Regions from separate parts of the Pectobacterium carotovorum genome, predicted to be linked through region 4. Evidence: predicted binding sites of a transcription regulator. Region 4 holds the regulator's gene; each other region holds the start of a gene.
The links. Region 4 encodes PurR, which represses purine synthesis genes. Its sites were predicted from a motif close to CANGCAAACGTTTGCNTG; they were not measured.

Region 1 (7,697 bases), 550 kb from region 4:
CGCGACAATCCAGGTCGTGATCAGCATGAACAGTGCAGTGAAGCGGTTCAATTTGGTGTGGGAAATGGTTTTTCCTCTGCTGCGCAGGGATTTCACGATCATGCCGTTAAAACCTTCGCCCGCACCCAGATAGTGGCCCAGGAACGATTTAGAGATCGCGATGGTGGCAATAACCGGAGCCATATAGCCAATGACCGGGTTGTTAAAGTGGTTCGCCAGATAGGACAGAATAGAAATGTTCTGTGTTTTCGCCTCCATCAACTCAACTGGAGAAAGGCTCAGTACGCAGCTGAAGACGAAGAACATAACGGTCAGGACCATCATGATGTGGCTGTAAGACAGAATGCGTGAGCATTTTTTCTCTGCGTCATCGCCATACTCTTTACGTTTGGCAACGGCAAAGGAGGAGATGATCGGCGAGTGGTTAAAGGAGAAAACCATCACCGGAATAGCCAGCCATAATGTCGCCAACAGACCATTGCCCGTGACGCTGGAACTCAGAGAAATGTTTTCAAAAACAGAGGTATTCCAGTTCGGAATTAAATAAAGCGCCAGCAACATCAGCACGGCAACAAAAGGATAAACCAGAATGCTCATTGCCTTAACGATCATTGCTTCACCGAAGCGAACAATAAACATTAGCCCGAGAATCAATATTAATGACAGTAGGGCGCGCGGAGGAGAAGGTAAATGCAATTGGTGAGTAATAAAGCTATCTACCGTATTGGTGATGGCGACGCTATAAACTAACAGGATCGGATAAATAGCGAAAAAATAAAGCAAAGTGATTAATTTACCCGCACCAACGCCGAAATGTTCTTCAACAACTTCGGTAATATCTTCGCCACCTTTTTTGCCGGATAATACAAAACGGCATAAAGCACGGTGAGAATAATATGTCATCGGGAAAGCAATCAGCGCCATGATAATTAAAGGAATTAAACCACCAATACCCGCGTTGATAGGTAAGAATAACACGCCAGCGCCGATGGCTGTGCCGTAGAGGCCCAGCATCCAGACGGTATCGCTTTTACGCCATCCTGAAGTCTGTTCTAACACCTGGCTGCTATCTTGAATTGTGCTCATATACTGATTTCTCCTCGGTGAACACATTAATACCCCGTTGTAAGGGGATTACCACATGATGTGGGGTATAAAAATTACAGTATCGGCAAGTTGCCGTTACAGAGTTTAAAAAACGAACGAGACATGTTGCTAATTATGTCAGTAGGTCAATACTGTTTTGTGGCGGCATTCTATATCGTGGTGGTCAGCGAATAATATTGAGGCGATCACAGAAATGAATTGACGGGAAATATTTTAATAAATTTTCGCGCAAATTAAAATATCAATCTTGATACTTTATTTTAAATATTTTTAACGGCTCGTTATTGATACTTTATTTAATTGCCGAGTGATAAAAAATGAACAGTAAATAAAATAAAGGGCAGTTGAAATAATAAACGCAATTTTACTGATGTCACGCGGAATGATGGTTTTTCTCTTTTTGACGCTGTGGTATCGCGAGCGTGCTTCCTGCGAACCTATCGAATCGCGTTGTTATTAATAGACGGTTATTAATAGACGGTTATCCGACAGGCGGTAACCTGCCGGATAATGAGCGCTGACCTGTCAGGCGGTGAGTTTCTCTTCTGCCCACGCCAGACCGCTGTGGTACTCCTCGGGTAAGAAAGGTGCCAGCGATTGCAGCGTGTGTTGCAGCTGTGCAGCATCCGATGACGATAAATTGAGGTGTCCAACTTTGCGACCGGGGCGAACCTCTTTCTCGTACCAGTGCAGATGTACCAGCGGCAGCGTCAGCCAGTCGATATTCACGTCGGTGCCAATCAGGTTGACCATCACCGAAGGCGTTTCGACGACCGGTACCGGCAGCGGCAGGTCGAGAATAGCGCGCAGGTGCAGTTCAAACTGGCTGATCGATGCGCCATTTTGCGTCCAGTGTCCGCTGTTGTGTACGCGTGGAGCCAGTTCGTTAATGAGCAGGTGGTCGCCGACGATAAAGCATTCCATCGCCATCACGCCCACATAGCCCAGCGCATTCATAATCGCGGACAACATCTGCTCTGCCTGCTGTTGCAGTTGCGGGTCAGGCTGAGGGAAGGCTACGCTCGTGCGCAGAATGCCATCCTGATGCAGGTTGTGGGTGAGCGGGTAGAACACGCATTTGCCGTGTGTGTTGCGAGCGCCAACCAGCGAGACTTCGCCGGAAAAATTAATGCCTTGTTCAACGATGCATTCACCGTAGCAGTCAGCGGGCAGCGTCTGCTGTTCGCCGTCGCGCAAGCGCCACTGTCCGCGACCGTCGTAACCGCCGACGCGGCGTTTAACGATAGCCAATTCACCTAATGAGGCGAAGACGTGTGGCCATTCATCGGCGCTGGCCAGCAATTGCCAGGGCGCAGTCGCCAGATTCAGCGAGTCCAACAGCTGCTTTTGCGTCAGGCGATCGGCCAGACGGGGGAAAATATCGCGGTTCGCAAACGCCGTGTGCTCGGCCAATTCACGAGTGAGGGCGGTTTCCGGCCAGCGTTCGATCTCGGCGGTAATCACGCTGTTATGAAACGGCACCGATTCCGGTTCAGCATCCAGCCCCACAGGATAAACGGCGATCCCTAATGGTTCGCCAGCCTGACGCAGCATTCTGCCCAACTGACCATTGCCTAGTACGCAGACCGGTTTCATGCCTCCTCCCGCGGATCGGGATGAGAGAGCACATCATCGGTTTGCGCCTGACGCCAGTCGGCCAGTCGAGTGGCGATGCCACGATCGTGCAGCGCGAGAATCTGTGCGGCCAGCAGGGCCGCATTTGCTGCACCCGCTTTGCCAATGGCCAACGTGCCGACCGGAATACCACGAGGCATTTGGACGATAGAATACAGGCTGTCTACACCGCTCAACGTTGAGCTTTGTACCGGCACGCCAAGCACGGGAACCAGCGTTTTCGCTGCCAGCATACCCGGCAGGTGTGCTGCGCCGCCTGCGCCCGCGATAATCACATCAAAACCGTTCTGTGCCGCTTGCTCAGCAAAGCTGAACAGCTTATCCGGCGTCCGGTGTGCGGAAACGACTTCGGTATGAAAAGGAATGTTCAGCGTGGTGAGGATTTCCGCAGCAAACTGCATGGTGGCCCAGTCACTCTTTGAACCCATGACGATGGCAATTTTAGCCGGGGCAACGTTGGATGACATGCCTGTAACGCTCCTGTGATTGTACGTGTTCGTGACGCGTTCGCGTCGGCCAGACAGGGAGGGTCTGGCGTTGAGGGCGTAGAGCATATCACGCCATTATGGCGAGGAAAACGGTTGCGTATGCGGAAATGCTGGGGGAATGAGGTGAGAGGCCGTTAAGTCAATGGCTGGAAACGCATTAAAATGGGAAGGAAATCAGTTCGATATTTTGTGGCGTGACCTTAATCATCGACCCTTCTTCATGCCAGGCACCCAGAACAGCGCGACGGCCATAAGATTCGCCGAGATCGACCTGATGAATGGCGGGGCGGTGTGTGTGGCCATGGATCATCGTCTTCACCTGATAATGCCGTAGGCGTTCAAGCACGGCATCGTGATTGACATCCATAATCTGCTGCGACTTTTTCTGGTTTTCCTGTTGGCTGGTCGCACGCATCTTCGCCGCGATTTTCATGCGTGATGACAAGGGCAATAGCAGGAAGAGTCGCTGAATGAAGGGGTTGTGTACCCGGCGACGGAATTGTTGGTAGTGATGATCGTCGGTACACAGCGTATCGCCATGCAGAATAAGGATCTTCTGGCCGTAGAGATCGAGCACCGTTTCCGTTGGCAGCAGCGTCATCCCACTTTGTTTTGCGAAACGCTTACCGATCAGGAAATCACGGTTACCGTGTACGAAATAGCAGGGGATACCGCGCTGATGTAAAGCATAGAGTTCAGCGGCAATGGTCGCATGCAGCGGTTGGGGATCGTCGTCACCAATCCAGGCATCGAACAGATCGCCAAGAATGTACAGCGCATCGACATGAATCGCATCATGGCGTAAAAAACGCAGAAAACCGGCGGTAATCGCCGGTTCATGAAGACTTAAATGCAGATCGGCAATGAACAGCGTTGCCATGCAGGTCGGATTATTCGCTGACCGTTACGTGGGTAATTACCACGTCTTCTTTCGGTACGTCCTGGTGCATGCCGCTGCGGCCGGTAGCCACGCCTTTGATTTTATCAACGACGTCCATACCTTCGGTGACTTCAGCGAAAACGCAGTAGCCCCAGCCATCAGCGCGCTCTGAACGGAAGTTCAGGAAATCGTTATCAACAACGTTGATAAAGAACTGGGCAGTGGCAGAGTGCGGATCGTTAGTACGAGCCATTGCCAACGTGCCACGCGCGTTTTTCAGGCCGTTATTGGCTTCATTTTTGATTGTCGCGTTGGTTTCTTTTTGATCCATACCGGGAGCGAAGCCGCCGCCCTGAATCATGAAACCATTAATCACACGGTGGAAAATCGTGTTGTCATAAAAACCGCTGCGGCAGTAGTTCAGGAAGTTTTCTACGGTAACCGGCGCCTTGTCTGCAAACGTATTAATAACGATATCGCCGTGGTTGGTATGAAGCGTAATCATAATAATGAACCCTAGATAGCCTTAGTGATTAAGAGTGCTGCTCACAAAAGGCGGTGAACAGCAAGAGCGCTGTTATAGCATAACTGGTCGATTGAGTCAGTACTTCGCGCTTACCGCACCGTTGTTGGTCGTTGGATGGATGAGAAAATCGTATAAAAAGGTTTACTACTCTGATTTTGGTAGGCGTCAAATAGTATGTGCGCTGAAGAATATTGCGCAATAAGGCGTTAATCAGGCAATAGGGACTTTTAAAAACAAATAAATTGATCAAAATTTCAAATAACAGTTAATTAATTTGAATGAGATTTTTGTTGCCCCAGATCAATGTTTTGCGTAATCAACGTGTTCTTTTTTTACGGCTCAGATTAATCTGAGAGTAATTCTTATTCTTCCTAAATAACTCTAAAGAGATAGGTGAACTATGCTGGGTATTCTGGATAGTGTTAATCGTTTATTAGACAAACCGGATTTTGGCAAACTGTTTTTGCGCGTATCTTTCAGCGTGTTGATGTTGTTTCATGGCTGGCATAAGGTACACGGTGGAATCGGTGCCATTGAAGGCATGCTGACCTCGGCAGGGCTCCCTGCTTTTGTTGGTTACGGTGTCTATGTCGGTGAAGTCATCACCCCGATTCTGATGATTCTCGGGATTCTTACACGTCCTTCTGCGCTCATCTTCTCTTTCACGATGGTGGTGGCGACGTTGCTGGTTCACCCTGGTGGCTTCGTCACGCTGGCTAAAACCGGTGCCTGGGGTGTTGAAGGCACGGCGGTGTTCTTCTTTGCGGGCATCGCCATTGCCCTGCTCGGCAGCGGAAAATATTCTGTGATGTCGAATCCGCGCTGGCGTTAATGGTTTTCTGTCAGCAGCCGCTAATGGTGTGAAATGGCCCGGAAAATCCGGGCCATTTCATTTTTACCCTTTCTCGCCGATTCCCTCTTCTTATTCACCTTGCAATACAGTAGGGTTCAGGTTTCAATACGCCGTTGGGTATCAACCCTGAATGCATTGATGTTACTGACGCTAACTGCGGCTGTGATTGACCTGTCGTGTGTATGCTACGTTTTTTGAGCGCTATGTTTTTAACACGAATGTTTTTTAACATTACGCCTCCTGGAACGTTGTACGGTTGTGAAAACCATTTCTTTGAAAACCATTTTTTTGTGAAAACCATTTTTTATAAAAACACTGGAACGCCCTGATGCTAAAGATTTTTAATACGCTGAGTCGCCAAAAAGAGGAATTTAAACCCATCCACGCCGGTCAGGTGGGCATGTATGTGTGTGGCATCACCGTTTATGACCTGTGTCATATCGGTCACGGGCGTACTTTCGTGGCGTTTGATGTGGTGGCGCGATATTTGCGGTATCTGGGATATTCACTGAAATATGTGCGTAATGTCACCGATATTGACGACAAAATTATCAAACGTGCGACCGAAAATGGGGAAACCAGCGACCAGCTGACGACCCGCATGATTGCAGAGATGCACGCCGATTTTGATGCGTTGAATATTCTGCGTCCGGATGCCGAGCCGCGTGCGACGCACCATATTGCCGATATTATCGAAATGGTAGAAACGCTGATTGCCCGTCGCCACGCTTATGTTGCGAGTAATGGCGATGTGATGTTCTCCGTTGATACCGCGCCGGGCTATGGTGTGTTGTCTCGTCAGGATCTGGAGCAATTGCAGGCTGGCGCGCGCGTTGAAATTACCGAAGTGAAGCGTAACCCAATGGACTTCGTGCTGTGGAAAATGTCCAAGCCGGGTGAACCGCACTGGTCTTCTCCGTGGGGAGAAGGGCGCCCTGGCTGGCACATCGAATGTTCTGCCATGAACTGCAAACAGCTGGGCACGCATTTTGACATCCACGGCGGCGGTTCCGATTTGATGTTCCCGCACCACGAAAACGAGATCGCACAGTCTAGCTGTGCACACGATGGCTCGTATGTGAATTACTGGATGCACTCCGGCATGGTGATGGTTGACCGCGAGAAGATGTCAAAGTCGCTCAACAATTTCTTCACCGTACGCGATGTGCTGGCGTATTACGACCCGGAAACGGTGCGTTACTTCCTGATGTCAGGCCATTATCGTAGCCAGTTGAACTACAGCGAAGACAACCTGAAACAGGCGCGTGCGGCGTTAGAACGCCTGTATACGGCGCTGCGTGGGACGGATGCTAGCGTTGCGGCACACGGTGGTGATGAGTTTGAAGCCCGTTTCCGCGAAGCGATGGACGATGATTTCAACACGCCGGAAGCTTACTCGGTGCTGTTTGATATGGCGCGTGAAGTTAACCGCCTGAAAGCGGAAGATGTGCAGGCTGCGAATCAGCTGGCGTCGGCACTGCGTAAACTGTCTGGGGTGCTCGGCCTGCTGGAACAGGATCCTGAACAGTTCTTGCAAAACGGCGCACAGGTGGATAACGACGAAGTGAAAGAAATCGAAGCGTTAATCCAGCAGCGTAAAGATGCGCGCGTGGCGAAAGACTGGGCGCTGGCCGATCAGGCTCGCGATCGACTGAATGAAATGGGGATCGTGTTGGAAGACGGCCCACAAGGAACGATCTGGCGCCGTAAGTAACGCCGATCTTTCTGTTAATAAAAAGCCCGCAACGTCTACATTGCGGGCTTTTTTTTCACCATCGTCGATGTCTTAAGCGTCAGTCGGCGATTTTTACCGTTTGACCATCGAACTGAACGGTTTGACCGGTGACGATTTTGCAACGCTTACGCGTTTCCGTCTGGCCGTCAACGGTCACGTCGCCAGCGGCGATAGACAGTTTGGCCGCTGCGCCGCTTTCACTCCAGCCCAGCAATTTCAAGAGATCGCACAGTTCAACGTGCGGATGTTTTTCAAGATTAAAGGTTGCCATAAGTTCCTGCTTATTCGTGTTTGACTCGCTAGTTATTCGGCGCGGTCATGGTACTCTTCGCATGCCTGTAGCGTGTTTTGAATCAGTGTGGCAACGGTCATGGGGCCGACGCCACCCGGCACAGGGCTGATATAAGACGCTCTTTCCTGCGCGGTTTCAAATTCCACATCGCCGACCACTTTGCCGCTTTCCAGACGGTTGA
Region 2 (7,697 bases), 390 kb from region 4:
TATAATCACCGCTATCGCCCTGCGGTGCTCTCACATGGCATGACGCACTTTTATCATCCGCTGGATGTGGAGCGGATGGAGCGTGCCGGGCAGTGTCTGTTGGGGGAGAATGATTTCACCTCTTTTCGGGCGGTGCAATGCCAGTCGCGCACGCCGTGGCGCTATGTAAATCATTTAAAGGTTACACGTCACGGTGACTATATCGTGGTAGATATTAAGGCCAATGCGTTCGTTCATCATATGGTGCGCAACATTGTCGGTAGCCTGATGGAAGTCGGTTGTGGCAATCGCCCGGAATCGTGGATTGCAGACCTGCTGGCGGCCAAGGATCGTACGCTGGCGGCAGCGACGGCCAGAGCCGAAGGGTTGTATTTAGTGGCGGTGGATTACCCGGCGCGTTTTGCCTTGCCACAGCCCACGATGGGTCCACTCTTTTTGGCGGACTAGTGCTTATTGGTGTGAGTTGTTCGTTTTTTGTCGTATCGCACGGGGCCTGTTGACCTATGGCCATCTGACCGTGTGCGGTGCGTATTAAGGACGATGCTGTTTGGCGTGCTATACGCAAGGCAACGCGGGAATTCCGGCTGCCTTGCGTATATCGACCGCGTGCAATCGGTATACACTTTGGGGAGAAGAAGTTGTGATGGAATTTATACAGTTTATTATTGATTTTATTCTGCACATTGACGTTCATCTGGCGGAACTGGTGGCGCAATATGGTGTCTGGGTTTATGCCATTTTGTTCCTGATTTTGTTCTGTGAAACTGGGCTGGTGGTGACACCGTTTCTGCCGGGCGATTCGCTGCTGTTTGTCGCAGGGGCGCTGGCGGCGCTGCCGTCAAACGATCTGAATGTACACACGATGGTGTTCCTGATGATTGTTGCCGCGATTACGGGCGATGCAGTGAACTACACGATTGGACGACTGTTCGGCGAGAAGCTGTTTAGCAACCCGAACTCGAAGATTTTCCGCCGCAGCTATCTGGATAAAACGCATGCGTTTTACGCGCGTCACGGCGGTAAGACGATAATTCTGGCGCGCTTTGTCCCGATTGTGAGAACATTTGCGCCGTTTGTTGCCGGTATGGGACACATGAGCTATCGGCATTTTGCTGCCTATAATGTCATTGGTGCGCTGCTGTGGGTACTGTCATTCACCTATGCAGGCTACCTGTTTGGCGATTTACCGGTCGTGCAGGAAAATTTGAAATTACTGATTGTCGCGATTATTTTCCTCTCTATCCTGCCGGGCATTATTGAGATTGTCCGTCATCGTAGAGCGGCCGCGCGCGGCAATGTGAAATAAGTGAAGTATTTTAACATCCGGTTTGACCAGTTTTTTATCCACAGTACCGGAGCGTTATGGTTTAATGGGCAGCATTTATGGTCTGTTCTTGGGAACACCCTGGGTGCCGATGCCTTTGTACCGCGATTGTCGTGCGTCTCAGGCATTTTTTCATTGGCAATGTTGTCAGGGAATAACATGAACAGCGGACTGGCATTTGCCAGGTTCAAGCAGAAAGGTTATCAATGAGCTGGATTGAACGAATTCTTAACAAAAGCAACATCACACCGACCCGTAAAGCGAACATTCCTGAAGGGGTCTGGACAAAATGTGATAGCTGCGGTCAGGTTCTTTATCGTGCCGAGTTGGAGCGTAATCTGGGGGTCTGCCCGAAGTGCGATCACCATATGCGTCTTTCCGCACGTAACCGTCTACAGGCGTTTCTGGATAAAGAAAGCACTGTTGAGCTGGGAAGCGAACTGGAGCCGAAGGATGTCCTGAAATTCCGGGACTCCAAAAAATATAAAGATCGTCTGGTTTCTGCGCAGAAACAGTCCGATGAGAAAGATGCGCTGATCGTCATGAAAGGCACGCTGTACGGCATGCCGGTTGTGGCTGCATCGTTTGAGTTTTCTTTCATGGGCGGCTCAATGGCGTCTGTTGTGGGCGCGCGTTTTGTGCGTGCCGTTGAGCAGGCATTGGAAGACGGCTGCCCGCTGGTCTGCTTCTCTGCCAGTGGCGGTGCGCGTATGCAGGAAGCGCTGATGTCGCTGATGCAAATGGCGAAAACCAGTGCGGCGTTGGCAAAAATGCGTGAGCGCGGCTTGCCTTATATCTCCGTGCTGACTGACCCGACGATGGGCGGTGTTTCCGCGAGTCTGGCGATGCTGGGCGATCTGAACATTGCCGAGCCGAAAGCGCTGATCGGTTTTGCCGGTCCACGCGTTATCGAGCAAACCGTGCGTGAAAAGCTGCCGCCGGGCTTCCAGCGTAGCGAATTCCTGATTGAGAAAGGGGCGATCGATATGATCGTTCGTCGTCCGGAAATGCGCTACAAGCTGGCCACCATTCTTGCCAAACTGACGAATCATCCAGAACCGAGCAACGATGACGTGGAAATCCGCAGCGATGCGCCGTCTGAATCATCACAGGATGACGCATAATTGACATGATGGGCTGGGCGTGTGGTACTCGACCACGTCGTTCTCGACCGAGTAGTAACGTGCACGCTCTGCCCGCAATGAACCGTAAGCCAGTGAACGGGACTCATGGATACTCTTCAAATACCTCAAGCCACGTCACCTTTGGTCACGTGGCTTCATTATCTTGAGCACCTGCACGCTCAGGCCATTGATTTAGGTCTGGAGCGCGTTAAGCAGGTTGCTGAACATCTCCAACTGCTACAGCCTGCCGCAACGATTTTCACCGTCGCGGGGACGAACGGCAAGGGAACCACCTGTTGTACGCTGGAATCCATTCTGCTGGCCGCAGGGCTGCGGGTTGGCGTGTACAGTTCCCCCCATCTTGTTCGCTATACCGAGCGGGTGCGTATTCAGGGTAAAGAATTGCCTGAGGCGCAGCACACTCAGGCGTTTGCGGATATCGAAGCAGGAAGAGGGGCGGTATCGCTCACCTATTTTGAATTCGGTACGCTGTCGGCGCTGCAGCTCTTTAAGCAGGCGAACCTGGATGTCGTCATTCTGGAAGTGGGGCTCGGTGGGCGTCTGGACGCCACCAATATTGTGGATGCGGATGTCTCCGTCGTCACCAGCATTGCGATCGACCATACCGACTGGTTAGGGAACGATCGGGAAAGTATTGGCCGTGAGAAAGCCGGGATATTCCGACAGAGTAAACCTGCCGTTGTCGGCGAGCCGGATATGCCGGGAACGATTGCCGATGTTGCCGCTGAGAAAGGTGCACAGCTGCGGCGTCGTGGTCGCGACTGGGACTATTCCGTTCAGCGCGAAACATGGAGCTGGCAGGATAAGCAGCGTGAGTTATCACGGCTGCCATTACCCAATGTCCCGTTGGCCAATGCCGCCACGGCGCTGGCTGCACTGCACTATTCGTCACTCAATGTGAGCGAAGACGCGATCCGGCAGGGTTTACGGCACGCGACATTGCCTGGTCGTTTTCAGACGGTGCAGGAATCACCGCGATTGATTCTTGATGTTGCACACAACCCCCATGCGGCGGCGTATCTGGCAAACCGTTTGGCCGCCTTGCCGACAACCGGAAAAGTGCGGGCTGTCGTTGGCATGCTGTCGGATAAAGATATTGCCGGTACGCTGGCCCACTTAACGCCGTTGGTGGATGAGTGGTATTGTGCCCCGCTGGAAGGGCCGCGTGGCGCCACCGCGCAGCAGATTGCCGAGCACCTGACGCGCAGTCAATCGTTCCCCGATGTCGTGACCGCCTGGCAGCAGGCGATGTCCGAGGCCGCGGAGCAGGATATCGTCATTGTGTGTGGATCTTTTCATACGGTAGCGCATGTGATGGAAGCGCTGGATGAGGAGAAGGCGAATGGCGAGTAAATTTCAGAATCGCCTGGTGGGTACGGTCATTCTGGTCGCGCTGGGTGTGATCGTCTTACCCGGTCTGCTGGATGGTAAGAAAAAGCACTACGAGGACGAGTTTGCGTCGATTCCGCTGATCCCTAAACCGGGTGATAGCAATGAGATGGAATCGCTGCCTGCGCTGAACCCGTCGCTGCCGAGTCAGCCGCCAGAAGGGGCAGAAGCGGCGATGCAGAACAGCCCGGAAGCCGAAGCATCTGACGCGAGATCATCGGCAGCTAATTCATCGGCAACGACAGCACCTGAAACCCCGACGCAGACGCCGCCATCATCCCATTCTGGCAGTACGCCAACGATGACGGCGCCACCAGTGGTGGTTGAGCGTCCGCCGGTTCAGACCCCAGCGCCGGTGACGCCGAAGCCTCAGCCAAAACCTGAGGTGAAGCCGGAAGTGAAACCGAAGTCTGAGCCTAAACCGGAACCCAAACCGGAAGTGAAGCCTGAAACACAGCCGACGCAGCAAGCGCCCGTCGGACAGGCTTATATTGTTCAGCTCGGTGCGCTGAAAAACGCGGATAAGGTGAACGAGATTGTCGCCAAATTGCGTCTCTCTGGATATCGTGCGTATACCGTACCGTCAACGCCGGTTTCAGGGCAAATCACCCGTATTTACGTGGGGCCGGATGCCTCGAAGCAGAAGCTGGAGTCTTCACTGGGTGAGCTGCAACAACTCAGCGGACTCAGCGGGCAGGTGCGTGCACATTCCGTTCGTTAAGGCTGGTTAAGCGTGAAAATAACGGGGTGGATTGTCTGTTGTCTGCCGCGTAATAAGTAGAAGAGGCAGGCTGCGGGGATGGGGCTCATAGGCGTGATGCTCCGCCCCGCACTCGTTTTGAGTGGCCTGTTGTTGATTTTGTTATGCCGACAGTTAATGGAATCAGGCACGATGTGTTGCTGGTTTTTTCGCCTGATTATCTATTGATGAAATCGGCGGAAATACGCTACGCAAACGTTTTCTTTTTCTGTTAGAATGCGCCGCGAACAGGATGACGTAGCGGCTTATCGGTAGCATCGTTCATTATTAGGATCGTTCATGGTTTGGGTTGATTACGTCATTATTGGCATCATCGGTTTTTCGGCTCTGGTTAGCCTGATCCGGGGGTTTGTTCGTGAAGCGCTGTCGTTAGTAACCTGGGGATGTGCTTTTTTTGTCGCCAGCCATTACTACGCGTACCTCGCGGTCTACTTCACCCGTTTTGATGATGAGCTGGTGCGTAACGGTATCGCGATTGCCATTCTGTTTGTTGCAACGTTGATTGTGGGGGCTATCGTCAACTATGCGATTAGTTCGCTAGTTGAACGTACCGGATTATCCGGCACCGATCGCGTTCTGGGCATCTGTTTTGGTGCGCTACGCGGGGTGCTGATCGTTTCCGCACTGCTATTCTTTCTGGATACTTTCACCGGTTTTTCACAAAGTGATGACTGGAAGCAGTCCCAGTTAATCCCGCAGTTCAGTTATATTATCAGGTGGTTTTTTGACTACCTGCAAAGCACGTCAAGTTTCTTGCCGCAGCATTTACCGCTGCGGTAGCGCTGATGAGGAAAAGACACCATGTGCGGTATTGTCGGTATCGCCGGTTTTACACCGGTCAACCAGTCGATTTATGACGCGTTAACGGTGTTGCAACACCGTGGGCAGGATGCAGCGGGTATTGTGACCATCGATGCCTTTAATTGTTTTCGCCTGCGTAAGGCCAATGGCCTGGTGAAAGATGTGTTTGAAGCGCGGCACATGCAACGCCTACAGGGAAACATGGGGCTTGGCCATGTGCGTTATCCAACCGCAGGCAGCTCCAGCGCCTCGGAAGCACAGCCTTTCTATGTTAACTCTCCGTTCGGTATCACGTTGGCCCACAACGGTAACCTGACTAACGCCCATGAACTGCGTAAAAAGCTGTTCGAGCAGGAGCGTCGTCACGTTAACACCACGTCTGATTCTGAAATTCTGCTGAACATTTTTGCCAGAGAGCTGGACCGTTTCCAACATTACCCGCTGGAAGCCGATAATATTTTTGCGGCCGTTGCCGCGACGCACCAGCAAATTCGCGGTGCCTATGCCTGTGTTGGCATGATTATCGGTCACGGCATGGTGGCTTTCCGCGATCCTAACGGGATTCGCCCGCTGGTGATTGGTAAACGCGATCTGGAAGATGGCCGCAGCGAATACATGGTGGCGTCAGAAAGCGTCGCGCTGGATACGCTGGGCTTTGAATTTTTACGCGATGTTGCGCCGGGAGAAGCGATCTACATTACGGAAAAAGGGCAGCTGTTTACCCGCCAGTGTGCAGAGAATCCAAAGAGCAACCCATGCCTGTTCGAATATGTCTACTTCGCTCGCCCGGACTCTTTCATCGATAAAATCTCGGTCTACAGCGCACGTGTTCGCATGGGCCAGAAGCTTGGTGAAAAGATTGCACGTCAGTGGGAAGATCTCGATATTGATGTCGTGATCCCGATTCCTGAGACCTCTTGTGATATCGCGCTGGAAATCGCGCGCATCATCAACAAGCCGTATCGTCAGGGATTTGTGAAAAACCGCTATGTTGGTCGTACGTTTATCATGCCGGGACAGCAGGCGCGTAAGAAATCGGTTCGCCGTAAACTGAACGCCAACCGCGCTGAATTCCGTGATAAGAATGTGCTGCTGGTGGATGACTCCATCGTGCGCGGTACAACGTCGGAGCAGATTGTGGAGATGGCGCGTGAAGCTGGAGCCAAACGTGTTTATCTGGCCTCGGCGGCACCGGAAATTCGCTTCCCTAACGTGTATGGCATCGACATGCCGAGCGTTAATGAGCTGATTGCTCACGGTCGTGAAGTGGATGAGATCTGTAAGATTATTGGTGCCGATGCACTTATTTTCCAGGATCTTGACGATCTGATCGACGCTGCACGTGAAGATAACCCGGACATTGCTCAGTTTGAATGCTCGGTGTTCAACGGGATTTACGTGACGAAGGATGTCGATCAAGGCTATCTGGATTATCTGGAAATCTTGCGCAACGACGACGCCAAGGCGTTGCGTAGCCAGAATGAAGTTGAAGATCTGGAATTGCATAACGAAGGCTAACGGCTAACTGTACGTTAAGGCTTCATCGAAGGGGGAGGGCGCGAAAGTGTCCTCCCCCTTTGTTGTATGTAGAGAAAAATTGCATAGAGAAAACAGGGTTTCGGTGCTTATCCTTGCTTATCGCCAGTCAATGCGGCAAAGTTTGCGCAGATGATTTTTCCGCGTTTTTGCTTACGCGGTCAGCCAGAGGCGGTACGAATGAAGCGACTCATTGTAGGGATTTCCGGCGCCAGCGGCGTTATTTACGGCGTCCGACTGCTACAGGTTTTACAAACGCTGGAAGGTATCGAAACACATTTGATCATGAGTCAGGCCGCCCGGCAGACGCTGGCGTTAGAAACAGATTTTAGTCTGCGTGATGTGCAGGCGCTGGCTGATGTGGTGCATGACACGCGTGATATCGCTGCCAGCGTCTCTTCGGGGTCGTTTAAAACGGCGGGGATGGTGATTTTACCCTGTTCGATAAAAACCCTGTCCGGCATTGTGCACAGCTACAGCGATAACCTACTAACCCGCGCTGCCGATGTGGTGCTGAAGGAGCGTCGTCCTTTGGTGCTGGGAGTGCGTGAAACACCGCTGCATTTAGGGCATTTACGACTGATGACTACCGCCGTTGAGCTGGGGGCGATAATCATGCCGCCTGTGCCTGCGTTCTATCATCGCCCAGAAAGTGTGCAGGATATTGTCGATCAGACGGTGAATCGTATTCTGGACCAGTTTGATATCGCGCTGCCGAAAGATCTCTTTATCCGCTGGCAAG
Region 3 (7,697 bases), 680 kb from region 4:
TACTGACGGTACGGAACACACGCTCAGGGTGCGGCATCATGACGGTTGCCCGACCGCTGGTGCTGGTGACCGCCGTAATACCGTTTGGTGAACCATTCGGGTTAGCCGGATAGTTCTCGGTTACCTGACCGTAGTGGTTGATATAACGCAGCGCTACCAGACCGTGTTCTTCAATCGCCGCCAAATGCGCGCCGTCACGGACTTCAACCTGACCTTCACCGTGTGAAACGGCAATTGGCATGCGCGAACCAGCCATGTCATTCATGAACAGCGACGGGCTTTTCTCCACTTCGACCAGACTGAAGCGTGCTTCAAAGCGATCGGATTTATTGCGAACAAAACGCGGCCAGAGGTCAGCACCTGGAATCAGTTCACGCAGGTTAGACATCATCTGGCACCCGTTACATACGCCTAGTGCCAGCGTATGCGGACGCAGGAAGAATTCCGCGAATTCATCACGCACGCGAGAGTTGAACAGAATGGATTTAGCCCAGCCTTCTCCCGCCCCCAGCACGTCACCGTAAGAGAAGCCACCGCAGGCAACCAGCGCCTGGAAATCCTGCAAATTACGGCGATTCGCCAGCAGGTCGCTCATGTGGATGTCAATGGCATCAAAGCCAGCGCGGTGGAATGCCGCCGCCATTTCTACATGAGAGTTCACACCCTGCTCACGCAGGACAGCCACTTTAGGGCGGACATTCTTAGCGATATAAGGTGCAGCAATATCTTCCTGTGGATTGAAGGTCAGCGACACGTTCAAACCGGGATCGTTATCATCCTGTCTGGCGATATGTTCCTGATCGGCACACTGCGGGTTATCACGCAGGCGCTGCATCTGCCAGCTGGTTTCTGCCCACCAGCGACGCAGCGTTGAACGGCTTTCCTGATAGACCGCTTCTGCACCCTTATTGATGGTGAAACGCGTTCCTTCTTCAGCGTGACCGAGGTAATGCACGCAGTCCGCCAAACCATGCAGCGCCAGAACGGCTTCCACTTCGGCACGGCGTGCAGCAGGAATCTGAATAACAGCACCAAGCTCTTCGTTAAACAGCGTCGCCAGCGTATCTTCGCCCTGAGAGGCGATATCGACAGTCACACCGCAGTGGCCAGCAAACGCCATCTCTGCCAGCGTAACCAGCAGGCCGCCGTCTGAACGGTCGTGGTAGGCCAGAAGCGCTTTATCCGCAACCAATTGCTGCATGGCATTAAAGAAGCCAGCCAGTTGTTCTGGACTATGCACATCTGCCGTCTTACGGCCCAACTGACGATAAACCTGCGCCAGCGCCGTTGCGCCCAGCGCTTTATTGCCTGCACCCAGATCGATCAACAACAGGGCATTATCCTGTCCGATACGCAGCTGTGGCGTTACCGTATTACGCACGTCTTCCACACGGGCAAACGCAGAGATCACCAGCGACATCGGCGAGGTTACTGCACGATCTTCGCCCTCTTCCTGCCAGCGGGTTTTCATCGACATGGAATCTTTACCCACCGGGATCGTCAGGCCCAGCGCTGGACAAAGCTCTTCCCCCACGGCTTTCACCGCTTCATACAGTCCGGCATCTTCACCTGGGTGTCCCGCTGCCGCCATCCAGTTCGCAGACAGCTTCACACGAGTAAGCGGACCAATGTGCGTAGCCGCAATGTTCGTCAGCGCTTCACCTACGGCCAAACGCGCGGAGGCCGCGAAGTTACGCAGCGCCACTGGGCCACGTTCACCGATAGACATTGCCTCGCCGTAATAGCTGTCAAGGCTGGCGGTAGTCACCGCACAGTCAGCCACCGGTACCTGCCACGGGCCAACCATCTGATCGCGCGCTACCATGCCGGTAACAGAGCGGTCGCCGATCGTGATCAGGAAGGTTTTTTCTGCCACCACAGGCAAGTGCAGCACGCGCTCAACCGCTTCGGCCAGATAGATTTCATCGCGCTGTAGCGGTGTGCCTTCAACCTGCTTGCGCTCAACGTCACGCAGCATTTTCGGCGTTTTACCCAGCAACACATCCAGCGGCAAATCGATAGGTTTGTTGTTAAAGTGACGATCGTTCATCGTCAGATGCAGTTCTTCCGTCGCCTCGCCAATCACCGCATAAGGTGCGCGTTCACGACGGCAAATTTCATCAAACTGTGCCAGCTGTTCTGGCGCAACGGCCAGAACATAGCGCTCCTGCGATTCATTACACCAGACTTCCAGCGGGCTCATGCCCGGCTCGTCGTTCAGAATATCGCGCAGCTCAAAGCGACCACCGCGGCCACCGTCGCTCACCAGCTCCGGCATCGCGTTGGACAAGCCACCCGCACCGACATCGTGAATGAACAGGATCGGGTTGGCTTCACCCAATTGCCAGCAGCGATCGATCACTTCCTGACAGCGGCGCTCCATTTCCGGGTTATCGCGCTGTACAGAAGCAAAATCCAGATCCGCATCAGACTGACCCGATGCCATAGAAGAAGCTGCACCGCCGCCAAGACCGATATTCATGGACGGTCCGCCCAGTACAATCAGCTTGGCACCGACGCTAATTTCACCTTTCTTGACGTGATCGGCGCGGATGTTGCCAATACCGCCCGCCAGCATGATTGGTTTGTGGTAGCCGCGCAGTTCTGTGCCATTGTGGCTATCGACGCGTTCTTCATAAGTACGGAAATAACCCGTCAGTGCAGGACGTCCAAATTCGTTGTTAAATGCCGCGCCGCCCAATGGGCCTTCGGTCATGATATCCAGCGCGCTGACAATACGCTCTGGCTTGCCGAACTCTTCCTCTTCCCACGGCTGAATAAAGCCAGGAATACGCAGGTTCGATACGGAGAAGCCCACCAGCCCCGCTTTCGGCTTGGAGCCACGGCCTGTTGCGCCTTCATCACGAATTTCACCGCCGGATCCTGTTGCTGCGCCCGGCCATGGCGAAATCGCGGTTGGGTGGTTATGCGTTTCAACCTTCATCAGGATATGCGCATCTTCCTGGTGGTAAGCATATTGCCCGTTGGCATCGGTGTAGAAACGGCCGACAGCAGAGCCTTCCATGACGGCGGCGTTATCTTTATAGGCAGAGAGAACGTGATCGGGCGTGTGTTCAAAGGTGTTTTTAATCATTTTGAACAGTGACTTCGGCTGAGCGACGCCGTCGATCACCCAATCAGCGTTAAAAATCTTGTGGCGACAGTGTTCAGAGTTCGCCTGCGCGAACATATACAGTTCGATATCGTTAGGATTGCGGCCCAATTTGGTGAAGGCTTCCAGCAGATAATCAATTTCATCTTCCGCCAATGCCAGTCCCAGACGGACGTTCGCTTCTTCCAGCGCCTGACGCCCTTGCAGCAGAATTTCGATGCGTTTGAAAGGTGCAGGCTGATGATGGGAGAACAGCGCTTCGGCCTGTTTCAGGTCGCTAAATACGCTTTCCATCATCCGGTCATGCAGCAATGCCCCCAGTTGCTGCCACTGCTCATCACTCAGCGTAGGTGCATGAATATAGAAAGCCAGACCGCGTTCCAGACGCAGTACTTTGCTTAATCCACAGTTATGGGCGATATCCGTTGCTTTGGAAGACCACGGTGAAATCGTGCCAGGACGCGGCGTGACCAGTAACAGATGGCCTTGCGGCTCGTGCTCCGCGAGAGAAGGACCATACTTCAGCAAACGTGTCAGTTTGGCCTGTTCATCGGTGTTCAGCGGGGCGCTGACATCGGCGAAATGTACGTATTCAGCATAGATATCGCTAACCGGCAAAACGTGCTCTTTGCAGCGGACCAGCAATTTATTAATACGAAAAGCCGATAAAGCAGGTGAACCACGCAGTATTTCCATAATCTAAAGTTCTCTCGTCTTCGATGCACTGGCTGCGATGCAGCCATTGGGCACAACAGGGGGGAAACGCGCACATTATAGAGAATCCTTCCCCTGGACGAAACCGTTTGCGTGGCGATAATTTCATATCGCATCGGGAGAATGATTAATCGGTGACCAAATCAATAAAAGTTGCACACTGGCGGTTTGTTAAGCAAAATGCCCCCACTCTGGGAAATGACGTATAAAAAAACTGCCGTTACAGACAGACAGGCCACACGGCCGCCGAGAGATAACTATTTGAAGCCTTTAAAATTAAATTATTTTTTCATCGGGATTATCACGTTACTGCTGGCGTTAGCGCTATGGCCTAGCATTCCCTGGCGCAGCAGCCAGGATGTTCAGCTCAGGCAGATCCTCTCACGCGGTGAGTTGCGTATTAGCACCGTCAATTCACCGCTGACTTATGCAATGAGCAACGGATCCCCGACAGGTCTGGATTATGAACTGGCAAAACGTTTCGCCGATTACCTCGGCGTCAAGCTGGTGGTCTCGTCACGTAAGAACCTTGACGAACTGTTTGACGATCTGGACGGTGACGATGCAGACCTGCTGGCTGCCGGACTGATTTATAATCATGAACGTCTGGAACGCTTCCGTGCCGGCCCAACCTACTATTCCATTTCACAACAGATGGTCTACCGCCTTGGATCGCCTCGTCCGAAAACGCTGGACAAGCTGCAAGGCAGGCTCGTCGTTACATCCGGTTCCGCGCACGCGGCGACCCTGCGCGATCTAAAAGCAGAGAAATACCCGCAGCTCAGTTGGGAATCCGCCTCTGACCAGAGCACGCAGGAGTTACTGAAGCAGGTTGCCGACGGCAAGCTGGACTACACGCTGGGTGATTCGGTTACCATTGGCTTGATGCAGCGTATTCATCCGCAGCTCGCCGTCGCCTTCGATCTCAGCGACGAAGAACCCGTCACCTGGTATATGCGTCGTTCGCACGATGACAGCCTGTCTGCCGCGCTGCTGGATTTCTTCAGCCAAATTGTCGAAGACGGCACGCTTGCGCGTCTGGAAGAGAAATATCTTGGTCACGTTGGCGAGTTTGACTATGTCGATACCACCACGTTCCTGAGTGCAATTGATGACACGCTGCCGGATCTGCGCCCGCTGTTTGAAAAATACGCCACCGATATCGACTGGAAGCTCCTGGCCGCCATCTCCTATCAGGAGTCACACTGGAACCCGCTGGCGACCTCTCCTACTGGCGTGCGCGGGCTGATGATGCTCACGCGCAATACCGCAGAAAGCCTGAACGTCACCGATCGGGTCGACCCCGAGCAAAGTATTCGCGGCGGCGCGCAATATATGTCGCATATGATGCAGAAAATGCCGGACACCATCCCGGAAGATGAAAAAATCTGGTTTGCGCTGGCGTCCTACAACATGGGGTACGCCCATCTGCTTGACGCGCGTAAATTGACTGAAAAACAGAAAGGTAACCCCGACAGCTGGGTCGATGTGAAAATGCGCCTGCCGATGCTGAGCCAAAAGCGCTACTACACTCAAACCACCTACGGCTACGCGCGCGGACATGAAGCCTATAACTACGTGGAAAACATTCGGCGTTATATGGTGAGTCTGGAAGGTTACCTGATAGAAAAAGAAGCGAAAGCGCAGCAGCAGACCCAGATCGCACAAGGCTATCCGGCCGTGCCTGTCAGCAAGGTACCGGAATAAGACTACATAGAGAAAGCAAAAACGCTGCGATTCCTGGACTCGTGCTGGTCACGTCAGCCTCATTTTAGGAGAGACACGGGATGAGGTTCCCGCAGGGACACCTCGCCCCGTGGTAGCTCCGTGTATCTCGGTTCTAAAAGATCGGCGTTACGCTATTCCTGCGCGGCGTTTTTCTCGTTTTTTTCTGCCGCCCGACGGGCTTTATGCTGTTCACGGCGCAGGCGAAAGAAGGCGCTGAGCGTGGCAGAACATTCATCAGCCAGAATACCGGATTCAATCATAATCTGATGATTCATGCCGGGGTGGCGCAGAATATCCACCAGCGACCCCGCCGCCCCCGTTTTCTCATCTGACGCACCGTAAACCAGACGGCCAATCCGGCTGTGTATCATCGCACCTGCGCACATAATGCAGGGTTCCAGCGTGACATACAGCGTTGTGTCCAGCAGGCGATAGTTCTGCAACACTTTCCCCCCCTGCCGCAGCGCCATAATCTCAGCGTGCGCGGTAGGATCGTGATGCCCTATCGGCCGATTCCACCCTTCGCCGATCGCTTCGTTATCCAGCACCAGCACCGCGCCAACCGGCACTTCGCCTTCATCCTGAGCGCGCTGAGCCAGCGTTAATGCATGGCGCATCCAGTATTCATCGTTACTCACGTTACTCACATTTCCTCATTCAACAATTCACATTTTGGCGGCGCATTATATCTATATGAAGAGATGAAAAATCAGATGAAAGGATGAAAAAATCATTCGAGCTGTTGCAGGCTACCTTCGGGGGTGACGCGCCAGCGGTGTTCGCAGAAATAGAGCAGCGGATTGTCTTGTTTGCTATCGCTGTAGCCGCTGTAAAGTTTAAGCGGCGCGCCCAGCCGCTGTTCCATCTGAACGACTTTTTCATGCCCCAGACAGCGCAACGTCAATACCCAACCGCCGTAGCGACGCGTAATCTGGCTCCCCATCAGGCGCACGCCGGGTAGGAAAGGTGAATCGTAATAGACCTGTTCCACCAGCCGCTGCGGCGATCCGGTCACTAGCCAGACCTGCGCATCGCTGTCTTCAAGATAGGTTTTCAGCCGCTGCTGAACCTGCGGAAACGGGATGACATCATCGCGAAACTCGCAGACAAACTGCTTTTCCAACTGAACCAGCTCATCTTCATCACGCCCAAACGTAATCGCCCACAGCAGCCAGCTCATCGGCCGCCGCGCCGCGCGACCGCGAATCAATAATCCCAGACCAATAATAGGTAATAGCGGGATAACCAGAACCAGATTTAACGGCAACCGGCGAAGTAAAAAGCGCAAAAAGCTGCCAAACATGTCCTGCTGATGCAACGTGCCATCCAGATCAAAAAAAACAATGCGTTGCTCTCGCTTATCACTCAAAACGTTTCTCCCGATTTACCTCAAGATAGAACCGACACCAAAATAATCTTATCCGTCAATCAGCGCCTCACGCAGATAACCGTTGTGCTGTTTCAGGCGCTCACGCGCCGCTTCCACATCAATATTCGCCAGAAGCATCAGAATCGCAGGCTTCACTTCATTATCCGCCTGCACCAGCGCCTGCCGCGCCCTTTCCCGCTCGGCCCCCGTCGCTTCAACAACAATGCGGCAAGCCCGGTCCAACAGTTTCACGTTGGTTGCCTTCACATCAACCATCAAATTCTGGTACACCTTCCCCAGCTTAACCATTACGCCGGTAGAAATCATATTCAGGATGAGTTTTTGCGCGGTTCCTGATTTCAGCCGCGTCGAGCCCGTTAACGCTTCCGGGCCAACCACCGGAGAAATCGCCACCTGTGCCTCCTGTGCGATAGGCGAATGTGGATTGCAGGAAATCGCCGCCGTCCGGCAACCTACGCCACGCGCATAGCGCAGCGCGCCAATCACATACGGCGTCCGCCCTGATGCCGCAAGGCCAATCACCATATCCGCAGCGGTTAAATCCAGCGCTTTCAAATCCGCTTCACCGAGTGCGGGATCGTCTTCCGCACCTTCAACCGCTTTCAGCAGCGCGCCCGGTCCACCCGCGATCAGGCCAATAACCAGCCCGTGCGGTACGCCAAACGTCGGCGGACATTCCGAGGCATCCAGCACGCCCAAACGGCCGCTGGTCCCCGCACCCAGATAGATTAGCCGCCCACCTTCTTTCAGTGA
Region 4 (7,697 bases):
CACACTGCACCAAATCATTTCTTTGTTTTTAAGAGGCAAACCGTATGTTTACCGGTATTGTGCAGGGCACCGCGCCGGTGGTGTCGATTGAAGAAAAATCCAATTTCCGCACGCACGTTGTCCAGCTCCCGCCTGATCTGCTGCCCGGACTTGTGCCCGGTGCCTCGGTGGCGCACAACGGCTGCTGCCTGACGGTAACCGCCATCGAGGGCGATCGTGTCAGCTTCGATCTCATGAAAGAAACGCTGCGACTAACGAATCTGGGCGATATTCATGAAGGCGATGTTGTGAATATTGAGCGTGCCGCGAAATTCGGTGACGAGATTGGTGGACACGTCATGTCGGGTCACATCATGTGTACGGCGGAAGTGGTGAAGATTCAGGTTTCAGAGAATAACCATCAGATTTGGTTCCGTCTGGCAGATGAAGCGCTGATGAAATACGTGCTGCATAAAGGCTTTGTTGGGATTGATGGTATCAGCCTGACGGTAGGGGAAGTGACTCGCGGGCGTTTCTGCGTGCATTTAATTCCCGAAACGCTGAACCGTACTACGCTGGGACAGAAACGTCTGGGACATCGCATCAATATTGAAATCGATCCGCAGACACAGGCCGTGGTGGATACGGTCGAGCGCGTGTTGGCCAGCAAGCAGGCGAGCGACCTGGGCAAAGAAGAGTAATTTCCTCGTTGCCTGTTCTTGTAAACCGGACGAATAACCTCGTCCGGTTTTTTCTTTTCTGTCAGCGTGAAACGCGTAATCCACCCTCGATCCCATCCAGACTGAACACGACTTGCCAGAGCTGGAGTGTTCTTGCTCTGAAGGCACCAGCGCAGAGGTTCAGGTAGTAGCTGAACATCCGGCGGAAGCGGGCAGGGTAGCGTGTGGAAAGCAGTGGCCAGCTTTGCTGAAAGCGCGTATGCCACGCCATTAATGTGCGATCGTAATCGGCACCGAAATTGTGCCAGTCCTCCATCACCATGTAAGGCTCGCTCGCCTGCGCAATGTGCTGTATGGAAGGGATGCAGCCGTTGGGGAAGATGTATTTATGAATCCAGGGATCGACATGCGGATCGGTCTTATTGGCCCCGATGGTATGCAGCAGAAACAGTCCGTTAGGCTTTAGGTTACGCCGTACGACGCGAAAATAGCGGTCATAGTTGCGCGGCCCGACGTGTTCAAACATGCCAACCGATACTACGCGGTCAAATTGCCGATCGAGATCGCGGTAATCCTGTCGTTCAATGGTGACGTTCAGATTCTGACAGCGCTGCTGTGCCAGCATTTGCTGCTCTTTGGAAATGGTGATGCCATAAACCGAAACGCCGTAGTGACGCGCCGCGAACTCGGCAAGCCCGCCCCAGCCGCAGCCGATATCCAGCAGCGTCATCCCCGATTTGAGCTGGAGCTTTTCGCAGATCATAGCGAGTTTATCTTCCTGCGCCTGTTCCAGCGTTTGTGCCTGTTTCCAATAGGCGCAGGAATATTGCATATAAGGATCCAGCATCAGGGTAAAGAGATCATTACCTAAATCGTAATGGGCTTTACCGACAACCTGAGCACGCCTGCGGGATTGCAAATTCGTGACGCGGGAGAGGGCGACCCGCGTGAGATCGTGCAGGCGACGGGGTAACTTAGCCTCCAGCCCCGCCCGCAGGACGCGATGGGAAAACATATCCAGCCGTTCACACTCCCACCAGCCATCCATGTAACTTTCTCCCAGCCCCAGCGATCCCTCGCGCATAGCACGTTTAAAAAAACCGGGATGAGTCACGCGGATGTCAAAAGGGCGGGGGCCGTTGATGGTGATATCTGCGGTATTCAACATGTCTTGCACGATGTGGAACCAGGGCGCGATATCGTCATCCCATTCTTCTGTATAAGGTAAACCCATCATGTCTCCTTAACTTTATGTAAAAGTATCGTAAAACACACCAGGACAACACTTATCGCAGCCGAGGTATCGGCTGTCACCAGAGAAAATGAAACACGGTATTATACCCGTCATACTTCAAGCCGCATGTACGTTGGCTACGTTCGCTCACCCGAATCACTTACTTGAGTAAGCTCATCGGGATTCCCTCGCTTGCCGCCTTCATGCAACTCGAATTATTTAGGGTATAGAATTAGAACGGCTTCAGCCAGCCTACAAGAGAGCGGGCTGAAGCAGAGAGGGGAAGCAGACAGGAATAAGAAAATCGTCTGTACAGAACTCGCGGCTAGCGGCGATAGTCGAGGTAAGGGCCGTCTGCAACCGAGCGGCGTTCTATCAGGGTCGGATGCACTTCGATCACGTGCGCATCTTCTCGCTTACTGGTAATGCGATCCAGCAGCATCGCAAAGGCGGACTGCCCCAGACGCTCTTTCGGCTGATGAATGGTGGTCAGCGCAGGCGTAAAGAAACGCGCGTGGCGCACGTTGTCATAACCGATCACCGAAATATCCTGCGGCACGCGCAGACCCAGTTCGTCTGCCGCACAGATAGCGCCCATCGCCATGATATCGCCACCGCAGAATACGGCCGTTGGCCGCTGTTTCTGCGCGAGAATTTGATGCATGGCTTTATAACCAGATTCCGGCTCGAAATCGCCCTGAACAACCCACTCTTCGCGTACGGTGATGTCAGCTTCTTTCAGCGCTTTTAAAAAGCCGAGGTAGCGCCCGCTGCCGGTGTTACGTTCTTGAATACCGGGAATGGCACCGATATCCCGATGACCGCGTTCGATCAGGTAGCGACCTGCCATATAACCGCCTTCAAAGGCGTTATCGATAATCGTATCGGTAAAATCGCTGTGCATCTGGCCCCAGTCCATCACGACCATCGGGATGCTGCGATAGTCTTCCAGCATAGCCAACAGCTCAGGTGGATATTCGGCGCACATTACCAGCAGGCCGTCGACGCGTTTTTGCGCCAGCATGGAGAGATAAGCGCGCTGTTTACCAATGTCGTTATGCGAATTACACAGTACCAGCGTATAGCCTTTGGCATAGCAGCTGTTTTCGACGGCTTCGATGATCTCGGCGAAATAGGGGGCTTCGCTGGATGTGGCCAGCAAACCGATTGATTTGGTGTGATTAACTTTGAGGCTGCGGGCGACGGCGCTGGGCGAATAGTGCAATTCTTTGATTGCCGCCCTGACGGCTGCCTTAGTCTCTTCGGCGACGAAACGTGTTTTATTGATCACGTGCGATACGGTTGTGGTAGAAACGCCAGCACGCTTTGCCACATCTTTAATCGTTGCCATCTAAAAATGACTCCTGAACTTACCTGTTACAGACGTAAGTATATTGTTAATCGTTTGCCTACGTTTAATGTTCTTCTTCTAAGCTAAAAAACAGGATTTCAGAAGGAGAATGCCGAATGTTATACCGAAGGGATCTGGGTTGACGTTTTTCGACCGATACGCAGCGCTTTCATAAACAGCGGATTGTGTCCGATTTATCATGAAAGGGAAAGGGCTAATTTATACTATTAGTGATGCATTCGTCCGAGATTTTTCACTGGAATTATGAAAGAATCGTAATAACCCTATTATTTGTAGCTTTAACTGCCTAAATGGGTTCGGCTGTGAATGGCGGTGTCTTTTTTCAGATGACGCTTTCAGGTGAAATTTTCAGCTAAATTTGTTCGCTAATAAGGAGTAGTTTATGGATACAGATCTGAAGATGTCTTTACTGACAACCGTTGGCTCGTTGGCTGTGATCATCGCGTTTAGTTTTATTGCGGTGCTGAACTAACCGAACGGCGCCTCTGCACCGGTGAGGTATTCAGACACGTTGATGTTGTATACATAAACGTGTCTGAATCGTTCTTCTTCGATACCGAACCTGTTTTTTAACGAATCGTCTGCGGTGTCACTACGCGACGCGCGCCAACGTAGTGTTCCTGCCAATAATCTTCACTCAGCTTGCTGATTCGAATATCTGAACCTGTACGCGGCGACTGGATAAATTTCCCTTCTCCCAGATAAACCCCGACGTGATCGGCTGCGCCACGATTATTGATGCGGAAGAAGACCAAATCGCCACTTTCCAGCTCGCTCTTTTTGATCGGAGCGGCATCACGCAGGTGATACATTTCGTTAGCAGTGCGTGGAATTTGGATCTTAACGACATCTTTATACGCGTAATAGACCAGTCCGCTACAGTCGAATCCGGTAAAGGGAGATGAGCCGCCCCAGTGGTAAGGCTTGCCTATTTGGCTCATCAGCTTATTCATTGCTGTCGTTTTGGCATGTTGATAACGTTTTTTATGCGCTGCGCTCAGCGCCATTCCTTTTTCAGTGGGGGCCGGATTTTTATCCGCTTTTCCCTTGAGCGCGGTCTTCTTCAGCCCAGTTTTGACTCTGGCCTGTGCCGTTGTTTGCTTATCTTCTTCAGGCTTCAGCTTTTTGAGATTTTTTTTCACTAGCGCGGGCGTGCTGCTTTGCGTCCGTGACGGTTTTTTTTCTGTTGATTTGTTCGCGCTGCGGGGTTTGGTTTTTGTGCTAGCTGCGGTAGGTTCTGGTTTTTTGCTTTTGATCGGTGTCGGTGATTTAGCATTACCCTTTGTCTGACGGCTTTTCTTATTGGTTTCTTCAACGGTGCTTTTCTTCGGCGCAGAATGCGGGGTATGCGGCGCAGCCTGAACGACGTTCAGGGATAGATTGCTGAAAAATAATATAAAAAGAGTAATAAATAAGCGCATAATAAAAGTGACCGAACATAATCCTTAACTCGCTCAATCCGCACAGTATTCCTGAAAACGGCGGCATAAAAAAGTGGGCATGGTCGCTTTATTCATACAGAATAGTGAAAAAACGTTAATAGTTGTTTTTTTGATTGATTTATCAACGCTTTCTGGTGTTGATTTCATCAAGGGCGAATAACTTGCAGGGAAAATACCCCTACAAAAAATGGCGTTTTTTTGTGGCCAGTGGCATCGGTACAATATCACTGAGTCAATGTCGCTGTCGTAGTATCTCTGACGGCGGCTCATGGCTAGCGTTTTGGACGTTAGCCATCCTATAAGGTTTAAGGAAGCAAGAAGATGACGACACCGACAATTGAAAAAATTCAGCGCCAAATTGCTGAAAACCCGATTCTGCTGTACATGAAAGGCTCCCCGAAATTGCCAAGCTGCGGTTTTTCCGCACAGACGGTTCAGGCGTTGTCTGCATGTGGCGAGCGTTTTGCGTATGTTGATATTTTACAGAACCCGGATATCCGCGCTGAGCTGCCAAAATACGCGAACTGGCCGACATTCCCACAGCTGTGGGTTGACGGTGAGCTGATTGGCGGTTGTGATATCGTGGTTGAAATGTTTCAGCGTGGCGAACTGCAACCGCTGATCAAAGAAACGGCTGACAAATACAAAGCGCAGCAGACCGATCAAGAGTAATGTTTTCTTTTGACGTAATGACGATGCCAAATGTTGTTACGATGCGAGCGTAAATCCTTCCAGCGGGTGCCTTATGGCACCCGTTTTTTGATCTCTGGCTTTTCCGTTTTTTCAGTCTTCGGCTGACGCGTCTTCCAGCGAGTTTTCTTCCAGCGCAATCGGCCACCCGCCCAGACGTTTCCAGCGGTTAACCAGCTCACAGAACAGCAATGCCGTCTGATTGGTATCATACAGTGCTGAGTGTGCCTGGCTGGAGTCAAACGCAATACCCGCGGTAATACAGGCTTTCGCCAGAACGGTTTGGCCTAACACCAGCCCGCTGAGTGCCGCGGTATCGAAGGTTGCGAAAGGGTGGAACGGGTTGCGTTTTAGGCTACAGCGCTCCGCTGCCGCCATCATGAAACTGTGATCGAAGGTGGCATTATGCGCCACGATAATGGCGCGGTTGCAGCCTTGATCCTTGATCCCTTTACGCACGACTTTGAAAATTTCATGCAGCGCATCATATTCGCTCACGGCACCGCGTAGTGGGTTGGTGGGATCAATGCCGTTAAACGCCAGCGCGGCGGGTTCGAGGATCGCGCCTTCGAATGGTTCAACATGAAAATGTAGCGTTTCATCTGGCTGTAACCAACCGTCTTGATCCATTTTTAATGTTACTGCCGCAACTTCCAGCAAGGCATCGGTTTTCGCATTAAATCCGGCGGTTTCAACATCAATCACTACCGGGTAAAACCCACGAAAACGGCCGCTCAGGGCGTTCAGATCACTTTTATCAGCCATTTGTCTCTTAGTTGTTAGCAAAACGCAGCGCGCATTATTGCAAATTTTGACTGGAGATGCAGCATACCGTTGCCGTTCAAACGGTGGAGGTGGCAGAAGAAGGGGGAGGACAGGTGCCGATGCAGCACCTGTAGAATGCAGGAGATTAATGGCCGATGCCGTTACCCGCATGGGCGTTTTCGATCAGTTCGATTTTATAGCCGTCTGGATCTTCAATGAACGCGATGACGGTTGTGCCGCCTTTGACCGGACCAGCTTCGCGCGTGACATTGCCACCTGCTTTGCGGATACGCTCGCAGGTTGCGGCAACATCGTCAACGCCCAGCGCGATATGACCATAGGCGTTGCCCAGCTCATAGCTGTCGACGCCCCAGTTGTAGGTCAGTTCGATAACTGCACCTTCGCTCTCTTCGGTATAACCGACGAAAGCCAGCGTGTATTTGTATTCGGTATTCTCGCTGGTGCGCAGCACGCGCATTCCCAGAATCTGAGTATAGAAATCGATAGAACGTTGTAAATCGCCAACACGCAGCATGGTGTGAAGTAAACGCATAGTGTCCTCGTTAAAAAGTGCAACAAAAGGGAAGTATAGCGTTGTGGCTCTGCCGAGTCCAAGCTGTTGGGATGATGCTAAAAATGCGACACTATGGTGAGGTTTGTGTTAAAACGTACTAACAGGAGGGGTAAATAGCGCGTTGGGTCATTTTTAGACCGCCTGGCGTGTAAAAAAATCGTCAGTTATTACAACGGTTACCTAATTATTTTCATTGTGGCTGTCCGTTTGGGCTTGCCAGCGGTAAAGAACAGGGCTTCAATAAATAGAGTTGTAGCAGGAGGTGTTGTGCCAGAGCAACTTGAACTCTTTGTTGTCCCTAATCCATGCCGTGGTATTTGTCAGGCGGATGAAGGCGGGTATTGTCGCGGTTGCTTTCGCAGTCGTAATGAGCGCTTTAGTTGGGGCCAAATGAGTGATGCGCAGAAACAGGATGTGCTGCGTTTGTGTCGGCAGAGAATGAAACGGTCACAGCGTTTAGAGAAAACCGATACGCCAGTAGAGTCCCGTCAGCCATCGTTGTTTTAAGTCATCTTGTCTTAGATGATCTATTTACGTGAAATTTTGTTTAAGCAACGCAGGAGCGTTCGATTGAATAAAATAAGCCTGAGATCATTTTTAAAAGACTTTTATTTGATAGAATCCATTTCACGATGGTTCTATTTTTACAACAATAAAGTCGTTTCTTATTTTATAAATCAGAGTTGATTGCAATCCAGGGATATAACTTAGCGTGCTAACAATAAGGAGAGGTGATGGAATTGCCATTAGGATCTGATTTAGCCCGTCTGGTGCGCGTATGGCGTGCGCTAGTCGATCATCGGTTAAAACCACTTGAACTGACCCAGACGCACTGGGTTACGCTGCATAACATATACCATTTACCCCCTGGCCAATCGCAGATTCAACTGGCCAAAGCGATAGGTATTGAGCAACCCTCATTAGTCCGAACACTGGATCAGCTTGAGGAAAAAGGGTTAAT

Region 1: a site for PurR is predicted at 3,313-3,330, ahead of purE (5-(carboxyamino)imidazole ribonucleotide mutase). Genes of this name have one in related genera too.
Region 2: a site for PurR is predicted at 4,807-4,824, ahead of cvpA (colicin V production protein). Genes of this name have one in related genera too.
Region 3: a site for PurR is predicted at 3,905-3,922, ahead of purL (phosphoribosylformylglycinamidine synthase). Genes of this name have one in related genera too.

The regions. Positions count from the first base shown of each region.
Region 1 is NZ_JAXAFK010000001.1:2,532,419-2,540,115, reverse strand. Features, by position in the region: gene R9X49_RS11425 (HAAAP family serine/threonine permease) at 1-1,086, opposite strand, end outside; gene purK (5-(carboxyamino)imidazole ribonucleotide synthase) at 1,633-2,703, opposite strand; gene purE (5-(carboxyamino)imidazole ribonucleotide mutase) at 2,700-3,209, opposite strand; gene lpxH (UDP-2,3-diacylglucosamine diphosphatase) at 3,388-4,110, opposite strand; gene ppiB (peptidylprolyl isomerase B) at 4,121-4,615, opposite strand; gene R9X49_RS11400 (DoxX family protein) at 5,037-5,468, shown strand; gene cysS (cysteine--tRNA ligase) at 5,818-7,203, shown strand; gene ybcJ (ribosome-associated protein YbcJ) at 7,283-7,495, opposite strand; gene folD (bifunctional methylenetetrahydrofolate dehydrogenase/methenyltetrahydrofolate cyclohydrolase FolD) at 7,528-7,697, opposite strand, start outside.
Region 2 is NZ_JAXAFK010000001.1:2,378,314-2,386,010, reverse strand. Features, by position in the region: gene truA (tRNA pseudouridine(38-40) synthase TruA) at 1-447, shown strand, start outside; gene R9X49_RS10650 (DedA family protein) at 644-1,306, shown strand; gene accD (acetyl-CoA carboxylase, carboxyltransferase subunit beta) at 1,531-2,448, shown strand; gene folC (bifunctional tetrahydrofolate synthase/dihydrofolate synthase) at 2,554-3,822, shown strand; gene dedD (cell division protein DedD) at 3,812-4,579, shown strand; gene cvpA (colicin V production protein) at 4,898-5,398, shown strand; gene purF (amidophosphoribosyltransferase) at 5,420-6,937, shown strand; gene R9X49_RS10620 (UbiX family flavin prenyltransferase) at 7,136-7,697, shown strand, end outside.
Region 3 is NZ_JAXAFK010000001.1:2,667,613-2,675,309, forward strand. Features, by position in the region: gene purL (phosphoribosylformylglycinamidine synthase) at 1-3,808, opposite strand, end outside; gene mltF (membrane-bound lytic murein transglycosylase MltF) at 4,025-5,533, shown strand; gene tadA (tRNA adenosine(34) deaminase TadA) at 5,686-6,201, opposite strand; gene yfhb (phosphatidylglycerophosphatase C) at 6,285-6,923, opposite strand; gene murQ (N-acetylmuramic acid 6-phosphate etherase) at 6,972-7,697, opposite strand, start outside.
Region 4 is NZ_JAXAFK010000001.1:1,985,030-1,992,726, reverse strand. Features, by position in the region: gene R9X49_RS08800 (riboflavin synthase subunit alpha) at 45-680, shown strand; gene cfa (cyclopropane fatty acyl phospholipid synthase) at 742-1,893, opposite strand; gene purR (HTH-type transcriptional repressor PurR) at 2,219-3,244, opposite strand; gene R9X49_RS08785 (YnhF family membrane protein) at 3,648-3,737, shown strand; gene R9X49_RS08780 (C40 family peptidase) at 3,835-4,686, opposite strand; gene R9X49_RS08775 (Grx4 family monothiol glutaredoxin) at 5,029-5,379, shown strand; gene rnt (ribonuclease T) at 5,491-6,162, opposite strand; gene gloA (lactoylglutathione lyase) at 6,308-6,715, opposite strand; gene R9X49_RS08760 (DUF1289 domain-containing protein) at 7,004-7,243, shown strand; gene slyA (transcriptional regulator SlyA) at 7,471-7,697, shown strand, end outside.